Regions from separate parts of the Pectobacterium sp. 1950-15 genome, predicted to be linked through region 2. Evidence: predicted binding sites of a transcription regulator. Region 2 holds the regulator's gene; the other holds the start of a gene.
What was found. The regulator Fur, encoded in region 2, represses iron uptake genes when iron is present. The targets are predictions, from matches to a motif close to ATAATAATGAGAACNACTATCAA.
Positions count from the first base shown of each region.

Region 1: a site for Fur is predicted at 2,309-2,331, ahead of WCT94_RS05855 (siderophore-interacting protein). Genes of this name have one in related genera too.

Region 1 is NZ_JBBBQR010000004.1:3,323-10,992, reverse strand. It holds gene chaA (sodium-potassium/proton antiporter ChaA) at 65-1,165, opposite strand; gene WCT94_RS05855 (siderophore-interacting protein) at 1,452-2,255, opposite strand; gene WCT94_RS05850 (gamma-glutamylcyclotransferase) at 2,810-3,496, shown strand; gene WCT94_RS05845 (DUF481 domain-containing protein) at 3,570-4,610, opposite strand; gene WCT94_RS05840 (acyltransferase family protein) at 4,914-6,191, opposite strand; gene narL (two-component system response regulator NarL) at 6,482-7,132, opposite strand; gene narX (nitrate/nitrite two-component system sensor histidine kinase NarX) at 7,125-7,670, opposite strand, start outside.
Region 2 is NZ_JBBBQR010000005.1:77,312-84,981, reverse strand. It holds gene nagA (N-acetylglucosamine-6-phosphate deacetylase) at 1-39, opposite strand, end outside; gene nagB (glucosamine-6-phosphate deaminase) at 59-859, opposite strand; gene nagE (N-acetylglucosamine-specific PTS transporter subunit IIBC) at 1,220-2,716, shown strand; gene glnS (glutamine--tRNA ligase) at 2,892-4,550, shown strand; gene fur (ferric iron uptake transcriptional regulator) at 4,615-5,064, opposite strand; gene fldA (flavodoxin FldA) at 5,394-5,921, opposite strand; gene WCT94_RS07710 (methyl-accepting chemotaxis protein) at 6,811-7,670, shown strand, end outside.

The DNA of each region.
Region 1 (7,670 bases), on a different contig from region 2:
ATATACATCAAGAGAAGTGCAGTCTTGCGGGGCCGACGCGGCGAAAACCGCGTCGGCAGAGGGGTTACAGCGTGATGGTGATCAGATAGGCGGCAAAAAGTGCCAGATGCGCACTGCCGCTTAATACGTTGGTTCTGCCAGTGGAGAACGTAATGTGGCACAGCACCAACACCGACAGCATCACGACGATGTGCGGCATATCCAGACCGAAGTTCAGCGTGCGGCCGGTGAGCATGGCGATGATCGTAACGGTAGGAACCGTGAGTGAAATGGTTGCCAGCACGGAACCGAAAAACAGGTTCATCGCGCGCTGTACCTGATTTTTCAGGACGGCGCGGATCGCTCCCAACCCTTCAGGAGAGAGGATTAACAGCGCGACCAGGAAGCCCGTAAACTGCGTTGGCGCGTTCATTTCGGTCAGCAGCGTTTCCAACGGCATGGAGTTCATTTTGGTTACCGCGATAACGGCAATCAGGTGAATCAGAAGCCAGCCAGTGTGCCACAGCGAACTGTGCGCGGAGGGTTTACCGTGATGAGGGTCATCACCGTCGCCTTCGTCTTCGTGTTCATACACAAACAGGCTTTGGTGCGTACGCGTTTGAATCAACAGGAACACGCCGTACATCGCCGCGGAAATCGCGGCAATAATCAGCGACTGCGCTACGCTGAAATTACCATCTGGCAACGCGCTGGGGAAAACCAGCACAATCACCGCCAAGGGGAAGATCGCCATCAGGTACTGCTTGATGCCGCTGAGATTAACATACTGTGTTGCGAACTTACGGCCGCCGAGCAAGAGGGCGAAGCCCACCAGGCCACCGGTGACAATCACGATAATCGAATAGAGGGTGTCACGCATCAGGTCTGGGCCGGCGTCACCGGTTGCCATCAGCGCTGAAATCAGGCTGACTTCCAGAATGACGACGGACAGACTGAGGATCAGCGATCCATAGGGTTCACCCAGACGGTGCGCGAGCACGTCGGCGTGACGTACCACGCTGAACGCGCTGAAAAGTATTCCGGCTAACGCAAGGGCGTTGATGCCGAGAATAGCGATGAAATCTTGTGAACTGCCCCACATGTAGAGCACGGCCAGCGCAATAACAGGAAAAATGAGTGAGTATTCATGATGGCGAGTTTTGACCACCTCAGCATGAGACTTCATTGCGGGAGTTCTCCTTATCCAGAGGAATGATACGGCAAAATATCCCCGTCATACTTCAAGCTAGCATACCGCCCACTCGACGTATTCAGGGCATAAAACGGTAATAAACAGCAAAAGGTTACTAAAAAGTAGTTATAACGTAATGAAACGAACAAGATGATAACAGATTGTCGGCATAACGCGGGGAGTTTTACGGATTTTTACGCTTTGAGATGAAATTCAAATGAAGAGGGAGAATCTGTGTATCTTCTCCCTATCATAATAATATCAAATGTATTTTTTGTGGTTATTCGTCAGGATTGTCCATGATATCGTGGCGTTTATGATGATAATCCTCTTCATTTAACCCCTCTCGCCAATAAGGTACTGCATACATCTGATTTCGTTCACCCCCACGCTCGCGACGCACATGGCGACGGAGCTGAACCACGATACGATCCTCACCCGCTAACCAGTAAAATGCATTTTCAGCTGTTGGAAGCGCCTGAAAACGTTGCAACAGCGTATCGGTCGCGTCGGTTCCGCCGACGATCCAGTGCAGTTGAAGCTGTGATGGTTTAGCGATATCGAGCTTATCTGCCTCGCTGTCGACACGAATGACGGCATGTCCCTGAGCGCCGTCGGGCAGGTTCTCCAACAGCGCCATGAGCGCAGGGAGCGAAGACGGGTCAGCGGCCAGGTAATAAGCGGAGGCTGGCGGCAGCATAGGGAGCGGGCCGCCGGGTTGTGAAATGCCGACCCAATCACCGGGTTTGGCCTGACGGGCAAACGTGACGGCAGGCCCGGCGTGTTCATGCAGCGCGAAAACCATATCCAGCTCCGCCTCTTCTGGTCGCAGTGCGCGGACGCTATAAGTGCGAACGATAGGGCGGGCTTCGCCCTCCGGCCAGACCGGGCCGCGTTCACCAATGGCAGGCAGAACCGGTTTTTGCTGTCCTGCCTGCGGTAGAAAAAGTTTGAGATGCGCGCCATAGCGCTCGGCTGGGTAATCGCGCAACGCGTCATGCTGGAAAGTAATGCAGCGCAAATGAGGGGAAATATCGTGGATCTGTTTAACCTGAACTAAAACAGGCTGACGCGGCGTTGCCATTCAGTGTCTCCGTGGGTAGTCGATTCCGGTATGGGAAATAATAACAATACGAGATGATAATTATTATCATTTTGTGTTTAGTCGTTGTCATTCCATCGAAATAAATACGCTGTTGGGCTTTCATATACAGCAAAAGGTCGAAAACAGGCTTCTGTTATCACAAAAATGAGGTTTGTATCCGTAAAGCGTCAAGTCTGGCGACGCGTTGCCGATTAAGTTGATATACCCGTCATACTTCAAGTTGCATGTGCGTTGGCTACGTTTAGTCACCCGAATCACTTACTTGAGTAAGCTCATCGGGATGCCTTCTCTTGCCGCCTTCCTGAAACTCGAATTATTTAGGGTACAAAAGCGGAATATCGCGCGGATGAAACATTATCACGAACTTTTTTAGTTTTTGTGACCACTATCAAACTTGATCGCAAAGCCATAAATGAATAACCTCATGATTGATGGTGTTGTAAAATTAAGCAGATGAAGCAGTTAGGTTTTTAAACGCAGGGCGAGAGCCGATCTGACGAGCAGGAAAAGAGTAGGGTTGGGGGTGGTAAGTAGTGTTAACACGCGATTTTTTGCAGAAAGCAGATTGTAGAACGTCTTTTGGTTGTATTGAAGAAACCTTACTGCTCACGCCGCAACAGCGGGCTGATTCGTTGGACAGAATGCTGGCGCTCCGGCCCAATAGCTGTCCGGTCTGGGTGTTTGGCTACGGTTCGCTGATGTGGAACCCGGTTTTTGACGCCGAAGAAACCTGTCTGGCGACGCTGACAGGGTGGCAGCGTGCCTTTTGCCTGCGTCTCACCATTGGCCGTGGCACGGTAACCCAGCCGGGACGGATGCTGGCGTTACAGCCCGGCGGGCAAACGACAGGTCTGGCTTTCCGTTTACCGGAAGCGTCTCTGCGTGAAGATCTGGAGCTGCTGTGGAAGCGTGAAATGCTGACGGGCTGCTATCGTCCGCTCTGGTGTGAACTGCAGCGGAAAAACGGCACGCCGCTGACGGCGCTGGTGTTTGTGTCCGAACCGGAGCATCCCCTTAATGAAAATGATACCTGCATTCAGAGCGTTGCCCCGCTGATTGCGCGTGCGAGCGGGCCGCTTGGCACCAATGCGCAATATCTGTTTGCGCTGGAGCAAGAGCTGAAAAATCACGGGACGGAAGATGCAAGCGTGAGCGAACTGGCACAGCGGGTGCGTGTTCTGCAACAGTCGTGTTCTGCGGCGGCAGGGAAGGGACAATAACGGCGCGACGAGCGTGAGAATCGAGGTGAACGACAATATCGCCGTTCACCTTGAGACGTGTGAAGCGACCGAATTACCAGCCGACGCCAACACCCATGGTGTACAGCGTGTCGTCAACATTCCCCTGATTACTTTCGATACGGGTACGTGACACTTTCATCGTCATCGAAGACCAGTCGGTCAGCTTGAAGCGCATGCCTGCATCCGCTTTCAGATAGATTGGCGCAGTGCCGTCAAATGAACGCCCCAATTCACCGTTGGTGAAGGCTTCAACCGATTTGCTGAACAGGTAGCGGTTGTACGCCCATTTGAGCCCACCGGAGTAGAAGTCATCCTCGCCCTGATCGCGGTAGACGAAGGTTTGGGAGTTGACCAGTGAGGTCAGAGAGAACGCGCCTAAATCGTTATCCCAGAACTGATAGCCGGGACCGAGACCGAAAGAACGGTTGATTTTAATGCTTTCGATCCAGTCGCGTTTGTACTGGTAACGACCCTGCCAGAACCAGTTCTCATCCACGAATTTATCCAGCGCATATTCGCCAGCCGCATTCTTGGTGCTCTCGACTTTATCCTCTTTTGCCAAATGGTAACTGGCATCAAGGTTGTGTCGCCACGTATCGTGACGCGCTTTGGTGTTCAGCGCCACATCGTAGTTATCCGTTTCTGTCGAACTTTTCTTGTGCGACATGCCGGCATCAATGTTGCCTTTCCAGGCGAAATCGGTCACCAGCGGCTTCTGCGCGACGATGGACGTAATTTCAGAAAGCGGCAATGTTTGCGGACCAGCAGCTTCGTTAGCAAGCGACGGGTTCGCGACGATAGCGCGGTTCTCGCCCGCTTTGATCGTCGGATACAGAACGCCTTTCTCGTAGCGTTCGCCTTGAATCACCAGACCATGGTCGGATTCAAAGGTTTTCACCTTGTCCCAGGCTACAGAAATAGAGCCAGCATAGTCGGTGTTGATAAACAGTTTACCGCCGTCGAGCAGCGTGATTTTCCCTGTGAGCTTGTCGCCGTTGTTCAACCAAATGGTGTCAGCGCGGCTCTGCGTAACGCCAGCAGAGAGGGCGATAACCAGGCTGAGGGAAGAGATTGCGTGTTTGGATAGTGTCATTATTGCCAAGTAAACAGTGGTGACAGGTATTGAGATGTCCGTCGGAGACAAAGACGTACAGCCGTTGATAACGAACCGGTTTAGCCCGGAACGGCAAACATTAACAGGAATCGAAGTGATGCTCTACCCGAAAACGGTAATTGATTAGAATGTAAATAGTTATAAAAGTTGCTATTGATGATTAACGGCTATAACGCGACGGTTGTCACATTTTTGGGCTACTGGAAAGGCAATGCGTCATGCAGGAACGGCCTCTCTGGCCCAGACGGTTTCAGGCCAGAGAAGCGCGTGCGAGAACTGATGCTACGCAGTACGTTGCGTGCGTGAGGTACTGTTGGTGTTCAGGAAACGCGAGGTCAGGAACGTCCTCACGCGCAGCACGATCCGTTCCTGGAAGAGCACACAGAGCGTCACGGTGGTGAGCAGGAAAATGACATAGCCCGTCATGGAGAGCTGCACCTGGCCGGCGGCGGCAATGCACTGATCCCAGTCGCTGAAGCAGGCCATCGGGTTACCGCGCACCAGCTGTTCCAGCGTGCGGAACAGATTGAAGAGCGGAACGTGCAGCGCAAAGATCGAGAGCGAGGCTGCCCCCAGACGCGGCGACCAATGTCGCAGCCACTCGCTATTAGGTTCACGTGCCAGCGCGCTGAGGCAGACCAAGCCGACCTGAGCTGGCAGGAGCAAGCCGTTATGCAGCAGGAAATACCAATAGGCTTCGCCTTTTGTAAACAGCCAGGTAGCGACAAGGAAATTCACACTGATAAAGAGGGCGAGTGCAGAGCGCTGGCCTTTGGTCAGCGGTAAGCGATCTTTCTGACGATAATGACGGAACAGCGCATACCCCAAAATCCCGGCGAGGAATTCCGGCAGACGGAAGATCGGCCCGCGCTGCAATAACCCAGTGTACGGCATGCCGAACTGCTGCTGCCAGATCACCCAAATCGGCGGGAGCAGGTACAACAAACAGACGATCCCCATCCACAGCCACGGATGACGGCTGTTCAACAGACGTGGGGCTAACAATGGAAATGCCAGATAGAAAAAGAACAGGGTAGAAAGCGACCATAACGGGGCATTGAAGGTCAGGAAGTAAGGATTCCATGCCTGCAACATCAGTACCTGCAATAACCCGTTGAACGCCAACTGTGCATTCGTCATGTAATGGCGCAGTGTTTCGGGGTCGGCTGCGGGATCGTTGGTGTCATAAATGACAAAACGCGCGCTGGCGACTTGCCCTTCCGGCGGCACGGCCAGCCACTGCATCAGCGTGACAACGGCAATCGAAGACAGCAGGGCAATGATATGGATGGGATAAAGATTAAAGAAGCGTTTGGCCCAGAACTGGCGAACAGGTTCACGCAGACGTCCGTCCTTAATGTAGACATGGGCTAGCAAGAAGCCAGACAGGACAAAGAACGTGCTGGTCGCGAAGAATCCCATGCTGGTGAGCTCGCTCAGGAAGGGAATGCGCTCACGCTGGGGATAAACGTGTACTGTGTGATAAATCATCACATAGCAGCCGAGCAAAAACCGTAACCATTCCAGGCCGATAAACCGCTCCTTACTGACCTTTTTCATGTTGTTCCTCAACGTTAAACTCGGTGTAAAAGCCGAAAAATGCGATTACTAACTAGTTTAGACGAGAGCAACGTCACATTAATTAGGATAATGGCTATAAATGCCGGTGCCGTTTAGCAAGCGTTTAGATTGGGCGGGGTGTTGATGGTATTTCCAACAATTATTTTCATCAACTTTGTTTTCGTTAGCTACGGCGGCATCCTCGCTCACGCGAGGATAATCTCGGACGGTAGGGCGCCAGAGCGCCTTATCCGTACCGCTGACAATAGCTGTTTTTTATGACGATTTGATTAAATCACTTTTTCTTGTAATACCCAGACGGCCGCTTCAACCCGTGATTTTAGTTTCATTTTTTTCAACAGGTGTTTGACGTGAACCTTAACGGTGCTTTCGGTAATCGTGAGTTTGCGGGCAATGACTTTATTGGACAACCCCTGAGCCAGCAGCTTCAGGATATCGCGTTCGCGCGGCGTGAGCTGCTGAATATCCCGGTCGCTGCTGTGACGGCTTTCACGCAGGCTGGCGGCCAGAATCGGCGTCAGTGTTTCACTCAGCACCATTTTCCCTGATGCCGCCTGATGCAGCGCAGCCAGTAAATCTTCCGGCTCCATATCTTTCAGCAGGTAACCATCGGCACCATTTTTTAAGGCGTTAACAACATCGTCTTCGTGGTTAGATACGCTAAAGACGACAATACGGCCAGACAGCGATTTTTCCCGCAGACGATTCAACGTTTCCAGGCCATTCATGCCAGGCATGTTCAAATCGAGCAGAATCAAATCCGGGTCCAGTTGCTCCGCGAGTTCGACACCCTGTTCGCCGTGACTGGCTTCACCCGCCACCTGTAATTCTGGATCCATGCTGATGAGTTGCTTAACGCCATTGCGCAACATGGGGTGGTCATCAATCAGCAGTAGGGTGGCGGCATCTTCGTTAATCATGAGTTTCTCCTGTTAATGGCAGCCGGTGACGGTATTCGGAGAGGAAGCTAACGTTCACTTCAGTCCCCCCCGACGGCCGGCGTCGAACAATGCATTCGCCGTGCAAACCCCGTGCACGGTCGCGCATGATAATAAGTCCATAGTGGTTGGCGCGGCTGGCATCATCAGGAATGCCGATGCCATTATCGGCCACGCTGAGTTCGATGTGGCCCTGACGTAGCTGCAGAGTGATATCGACCTGTGTGGCCTGCGCATGTTTGTAAATATTGCTCAGCGCTTCACGCACAATTTGCAGGACGTGAATGCCCTGATGCGCGGAGACCGACTGCGGCGGCAGACGGTAGTGAAGTTCGATGGGGTACCCAAGCCGCTTGCTGAATTCATCGACCGAGGCCCGCAGCGCGGCAAGTAAACCGGATTCCGAGAGTTTGAGCCGGAAGGTGGTCAGCAGTTCACGCAGTTGGCGATAGGCGGTGTTCAACTCTTCCCGCATTTCCGTCAACAGCTGCTGTGACGCAGAGGGTAAATCGCCACCCTG
Region 2 (7,670 bases):
ATGGCCGGTGAAAATCCGGCTGTGGGTTAACGCGTACATCATCAACTCCCGCGATCGGTTAGAGGTTCTTCATACTTTCCGTTTCTAACTCACGGAAATATTTAACAGTTTTTACCTTCAGCTCCATCGTTGAAGGTTCGTCGCATACCATGATAGCCTTGGCATGAAGCTGCAGACAGCTGATAGTCCACATATGGTTGACGTTGCCTTCTACCGCAGCCTGAAGCGCCAGCGCTTTGTTGCGCCCGGTCACCAGAATCATCACTTCTTCGGCATCCAGCAACGTACCGACGCCCACGGTCAGGGCAAATTTAGGCACCAGACTGACGTCCCCGCCGAAGAAACGGGAATTGGCGATACGGGTTTCTTCCGTCAACGTTTTGATGCGGGTGCGGGAAGCCAGAGAGGAGGCGGGCTCATTGAAGGCGATATGTCCATCGTTGCCCACGCCGCCCATGAAAAGATGAATTTTTCCGTAGGACTTTATTTTCTCTTCATAGCGGCGACATTCTGCTGTGGTGTCTTCTGCGTTGCCGTTCAACAGGTTAATGTTTTCACGCGGAATATCAACGTGATTGAAGAAATTCTGATGCATGAAGGTATGATAGCTTTCCGGGTGATCGGTTGGCAGGCCGACATATTCATCCATATTGAAGGTGACAACGTGTTTGAAGCTCACCAGACCAGCCTTATGCATGGCGACCAGCGATTTGTAGGCCTCCAGCGGTGAGCTGCCTGTCGGTAGCCCAAGAATAAAAGGGCGCTCTGCACTGGGTTTGAAAGCGTTAATCTTCTCAACGATGTGGCGGGCGGCCCATTTTCCGACGTCGGCGGCGGTAGTTAAGGGAATGAGTCTCATCAGCGCTCTCCTGATTTTTAAGTGGAATAAATTGCGTTATTGCGTCAATCGCGCCAGCTACGCGTTTTGTCTATGCATTAAAATTAGTCTACTCCGTTTTTTTTAATCTTGAAATAAGTTGGGGTTTTATTCAGGTATAAACTTTTAGTATGCAGTTTTTTGGTGATTTTTATCACATAATTACGGGGTTTAATTTGTGTAGCGAATTATTTTTCTTACACTCCCCCTGAGAACTACCGCTGCCATGTTTTCTCGACAATGAAGTTTTTCGACAGCGACGTTCTTCGGCAGTGAAATTTATTGGCAGGTTTGTTTGCCCCACAACATTTCATTTACCTCGCAAAGGTAAGAGAGGGAAAAGTGAGTACTCTTAGCTATTTACAAAAAGTCGGCCGGGCATTGATGGTGCCTGTCGCGACGCTGCCTGCTGCCGCCATCCTGATGGGGATAGGTTACTGGATTGATCCGGTTGGCTGGGGAAGCGAGAACGCATTGGCGGCACTCCTCATCAAATCGGGCGAGGCGATTATCGGGCATATGGCGGTGCTGTTTGCGGTCGGTGTCGCTTACGGCATGTCGAAAGATAAAGATGGTGCGGCAGCATTGACCGGTTTTGTCGGCTATCTGGTGCTGACCACGCTGTGTTCACCGGCTGTTGTCGCCATGATCCAACGGATCCCTGTTGAACAGGTGCCCGCTGCGTTCGGCAAGATTGAAAACCAGTTCATCGGGATTCTGGTCGGTGTGATGTCCGCCGAATTGTATAACCGCTTTAGTCAGGTTGAACTGCCTAAGGCGCTGTCGTTCTTCAGCGGACGCCGTTTGGTCCCGATTCTGGTTTCTTTCCTGATGATTCTGGTGGCGTTCATTTTAATGTACGTCTGGCCGGTGATTTACAATGCTCTGGTGTCGTTTGGCGAACACATCCAACAAATGGGCTCGGTAGGTGCTGGGGTTTATGCCTTCTTTAACCGCTTGCTGATTCCTGTTGGGCTGCACCACGCGCTGAACTCCGTGTTCTGGTTTGATGTTGCGGGTATCAACGATATCCCTAACTTCCTGGCCGGCCAACAGTCTATTGATTCAGGCAAAGCCGTTGTGGGGATCACCGGACGTTATCAGGCGGGCTTCTTCCCGATTATGATGTTCGGCCTGCCGGGTGCAGCGCTGGCGATTTATCACTGTGCTCGCCCTGAGAACAAAAGCAAAGTAGCCGGAATTATGCTGGCGGCGGCGTTTGCCTCCTTCTTTACTGGTATCACTGAGCCGCTGGAATTCTCCTTCATGTTTGTGGCACCGGTGCTGTATTTCCTGCATGCGCTGCTGACTGGTTTTTCCGTCTTTATCGCAGCCAGCATGCATTGGATTGCCGGCTTTGGCTTCAGTGCCGGTCTGGTGGACATGGTGCTGTCTTCGCGCAACCCGCTGGCTACCCAGTGGTACATGCTGCTTGTTCAGGGACTGGCATTTTTCGTTATTTACTATGTGGTGTTCCGCTTTACCATCACGCGCTTCAATCTGTTAACGCCGGGACGTGAGCTGGCCGTGAGCGGTAGCGAAGCTGATGGATATGACGTGAGTACCGCATCCGCGAGCGAGAAATCAGGTGATACAGCGTCACTGGCGCGGGGTTACCTGCAGGCACTGGGTGGGAAAGACAATCTGCTCGGTATTGATGCCTGTATTACGCGTCTGCGTTTGAACGTGGCGGATTCCTCTCTGGTGGATGATGCACAGGCGAAGCGTCTTGGTGCGGCGGGCGTTATTCGTCTGAATAAGCAAAGCGTACAGATTGTCGTGGGCACACAGGCTGAATCGATAGCGACCGCACTGAAAGCGGAACGCGACAAGGCCTAATATGACGGTGCTACTTGTTTAACGTGGTGTTATGTCCATGAAATTGATAGGGCGAGATGGCAATCTCGCCCTTTTTTTTCGTTATGAATAATTAAATGAAACTAACGGTTGTTTCCCAGCGTAGCTTGTTGGATCATTGTCGGTTATACGTCGTTTTAGCATTGAGGAATGAAGAATGAGTGAGGCTGAAGCCCGCCCAACCAACTTTATCCGTCAGATTATCGATGAAGATCTGGCGTCCGGTAAGCATGACCATATTCAGACGCGTTTCCCGCCAGAGCCGAACGGCTATCTGCATATTGGGCATGCCAAGTCTATTTGCCTGAATTTTGGTATCGCGCGTGACTATCAGGGGCAATGCAACCTGCGTTTTGACGACACCAACCCAGTAAAAGAAGATATCGAATACGTTGAGTCGATCAAACGTGACGTCGAGTGGCTGGGCTTTTCATGGAGCGGCGACGTCCGCTATTCTTCTGATTATTTCGATCAACTGCATGCGTATGCGGTTGAGCTGATCGGTAAAGGGCTGGCTTATGTCGATGAACTGACGCCCGAGCAAATCCGCGAATACCGCGGTACGTTGACGGCGCCGGGCAAAAACAGCCCTTACCGCGACCGTACCGTGCAGGAAAACCTGGCGCTGTTTGAAAAAATGCGTAACGGCGGGTTTGCGGAAGGTACGGCCTGCCTGCGAGCAAAAATCGATATGGCATCGTCCTTTATCGTGATGCGCGATCCGGTGCTGTACCGTATTAAATTTGCCGATCACCACCAGACGGGTAACAAGTGGTGCATCTACCCGATGTATGACTTCACCCACTGCATCTCCGATGCGCTGGAAGGGATCACGCATTCACTGTGTACGCTGGAATTCCAGGATAACCGCCGCCTGTACGACTGGGTGTTGGACAACATTACGATTCCTTGCCATCCGCGTCAGTACGAATTCTCTCGCCTCAATCTCGAATACGCGATTATGTCCAAGCGTAAGCTGAATCAGTTGGTGGTGGAAAATGTCGTTGAAGGATGGGACGATCCGCGCATGCCGACCATCTCTGGTCTGCGCCGTCGTGGTTATAGCGCAGCCTCTATCCGTGAATTTTGTGTGCGCATCGGCGTCACGAAACAGGATAACAACGTGGAAATGGCCGCGCTTGAATCCTGTATCCGCGACGATCTGAATGAGAACGCCCCGCGTGCGATGGCGGTGCTGGATCCGGTCAAAGTCGTGATCGAGAATCTGCCAGCCGGGCATGAAGAATTTGTCGCGATGCCAAACCATCCGAACAAGCCGGAAATGGGGTCACGTCAGGTGGCATTCAGCCGTGAAGTCTATATCGACCGTGCTGACTTCCGTGAAGAAGCTAACAAACAGTACAAACGCTTGGTGTTGGGTAAAGAAGTGCGTCTGCGTAATGCCTACGTGATCAAAGCCGACCGCATTGAAAAAGACGAGCAGGGCACCATCACTACGATCTACTGTAGCTATGATGCAGAGACGCTGAGCAAAGATCCGGCTGATGGCCGTAAAGTGAAGGGCGTGATTCACTGGGTTTCTGCGGCACACGCGGTACCCGCAGAATTCCGTTTGTACGATCGTCTGTTCAGTGTGGCAAACCCTGGCGCGGCAGAGGACTTCCTGTCGACGATTAACCCAGACTCACTGAAGATTACGCAAGGTTTTGTCGAAGCGAGCCTGGCGCAAGCAGAAGCAGAGAAAGCGTATCAGTTTGAGCGTGAAGGTTACTTCTGTGCCGATCGTGTTTACTCCAGTGCAGAGCATCTGGTGTTTAACCGTACGGTTGGGCTGCGCGATACCTGGGTTGGCTAAGGCTGACTGGAAAGAAGACAAAAATAAAACCGCCTCGGCGGTTTTATTTTTTTATGCGGTCGATTTATCGTGTGGAATCGTGCAGGGTTTCGTCCTCTCGGCAATCCCCTTCACTGCAATGCCCGTAGAGATACAAACTGTGGTTGGTCAGTTTAATGCCGTGTCTTTCTGCGATCTCGCGTTGGCGTGCTTCGATAGACTCATCGCGGAATTCAATGACTTTGCCACAGTCGAGGCAAATTAAGTGATCGTGATGATGCTGCTGCGTCAGTTCAAAGACGGACTTTCCACCTTCGAAGTTATGACGGGTTACGATGCCCGCATCATCAAACTGGTTGAGTACGCGATAGACGGTAGCAAGACCAATCTCTTCGCCCATATCAATCAGTCTCTTATATAAATCTTCCGCACTGACGTGATGGCAGACAGGATCCTGTAACACTTCCAGTATTTTCAGTCTTGGAAGAGTGACTTTCAGGCCGGCCTTCTTTAATGCGGTATTGTTGTCAGTCATGCGGGTTTAGTCCTGTTGCTTACTTATCAATGGAGGCTGCCTAGCCTATGACATCGGTCGGCTCAAAAAATGTAATAGCGTCCCAATTATAGAACCGCACATACAAAATGAAAACAAGGGAATGTTAACAATATTGTCCCCATTCACACTACTGGTATAGAACGCAATACGTTGTTGATGAATGAGGAAATGGTGAAGCACGTATAAAACCGATGGGATTATTGTACAGGTTTACTGATAGAAGTTAAAAAAATGTATCAATTATTATGAAAGGTTTTACCTATCAATGCTGTTTTGGCTCTGATAGGGATTATCAGAGCCAATAGGATTTAGCCAACCAGCTCTTTCAGGTTCAGTTCATCGCTGATCTGTTTGACCCACGTTGTTACGCGTTCGCTGGTCAGTTCAGGCTGGCGGTCTTCATCGATAGCCAGGCCGATGAAGTGGTTGTCGTCGGCGAGCCCTTTAGAGGCTTCAAAGTAATAGCCCTCTGTTGGCCAGTGGCCGACAATCGTCGCGCCGCGAGGTTCGATAATGTCACGGATAGTACCCATGGCATCACAGAAGTATTCCGCATAGTCTTCCTGATCGCCGCAGCCAAACAGGGCAACCAGTTTTCCTGTGAAATCAACTTCTTCCAGCGAAGGGAAGAAGTCATCCCAATCGCACTGAGCTTCACCGTAATACCAGGTTGGAATACCCAGCAGCAGAATGTCGAAACCTTCGAGGTCTTCTTTGCTGCTTTTGGCGATGTCATGAACATCAGCAACGTTGGTGCCTAACTGCTGTTGGATCGTTTTGGCGATGTTTTCAGTGTTGCCAGTATCACTGCCAAAGAATATTCCGATGAGTGCCATGAATTGAATAACCTCTTGATTCCTAATGGTATGGTGTAATGTTTCACCCACTTATCTGTTAATAATAACAGACACTCACATCAGGAGAAACTCGTATCGGTAAGGATGCGTAAATCAAAGGCGTATGAAATGTGGAGGGGAGTAAAAGAAACGAAACGCAGTTCTGCCGACGCTAAATTCCCCATAATGAATAGGGATTATGGTATCGTCAGGGATTAAACGCTCATTTCCTTAATATCTTGGTGGGTATTTATTTATAACAATGTTTCATTTTTTATGAATATGCTTTTTATTTTTACAACTGATTCCGATTGTAATTAAAAGCAGACTTCTTTTTGTAAGAAATAAAAGTCACCTCACGGTACGTTACTCTTCGTGAGAATTAAAATGCATACAAAAGATAATGTTTTAATCGAATTGAAAGTCTGTAACATTTCTCGGGAATATTCCTAATAAATGGAAATAAGAATTATAACCATTTACAGATGAGACGATGAAAATACAGAAGGAAAAGGTTTTAGCCTTTTGATGTTAAAGAATAAAGTGAAAGTTCAGCGTAAATTGCCTTGCCCATTGACAGCATGCCGATGCCAACGCACGTGAGGCGCGGCGGTAGCGAACTTTATGGTAACTCTCTGATTAAAAAACTTATATCTATAAAAATAAGTGCATCCATTCTCAATATAAAAAATTATATTAATAAATATAGCGAGAACGCTAAATATTCTCTGTGTTTAGCCGATGAGTTAGCGTGGTTTTTGAGTTTTCAACTCGGTGAAATGTGAACGCTAGGGAGAAGTGACCTGTTTCATGGTGTGAATTTTCTGATTCATATCGGTTGATTAGCGATAAAAATCTTTTTAACCATTTTCCTGATTTGGAGTGAGCTATGAGACTTATAAAAAATATTGCCATCAGAACCGCTATGCTATGGGTGCTGGGCATTTTTTGTGTCCTTTGGGGTGGCGTATCGATATATACCATGTTCTCTTTTAAAGAGATGACGACGACCTCGAAAACCAGCACCTTGCTGGTTCAGAATATGAATTTTATCAACCAGGGCAACGATCAATACTTCCGTATGGTAACCCGTCTGGCGCGTGCCGTTGACGCTCGCCGCAGCGGTGATAATGCCGCCGCAGATAAAGAGCAGGCTTCTGCACTTGTCGCGCTGGATAAACTGAAGTCTGATTTGGTGGCGTTTAATGCTATCGATCATGCGGGTCTGGATGCGGCGCTGGTACAGGCTGTCAGTCGTGACTGGAACAATCTGGTTACTCAGGGGGTTGAGCCGCTTTACCAGAAGGCCGTTGCCAACGCACTGGATGATTACCAAAATCAGGCCAAGAACGTTGTGCCGCCATTGAGTCGCCAATTTGGTGCATCTTTATCCGCATTCAGTAACGCCAGCGCAGAGAAATTCGATGCGGCAGGCGTTCGTTTTGAAAAAATCACCACGATTGGACAGAACATTTTGCTGAGCGGATTGGTTATCGGTCTGATCATGCTGTTCCTGACTGACCGTTATCTGGTTGTGTGTCTGGTTCGTCCATTAAATGACCTGCGCTATCACTTTAGCGTGATTGCTTCCGGCCATCTGGGCAAGCCAATTCTGGACTTCGGCAATAACTGTGTCGGTCGTCTGTTCCCACTGCTGCGTGAAATGCAGGGGAGTCTGGCCAGCACGGTTAGCACGATCAGAAACAGCACGGATTCCATCTATCAGGGGGCTTCTGAAATTGCTGCGGG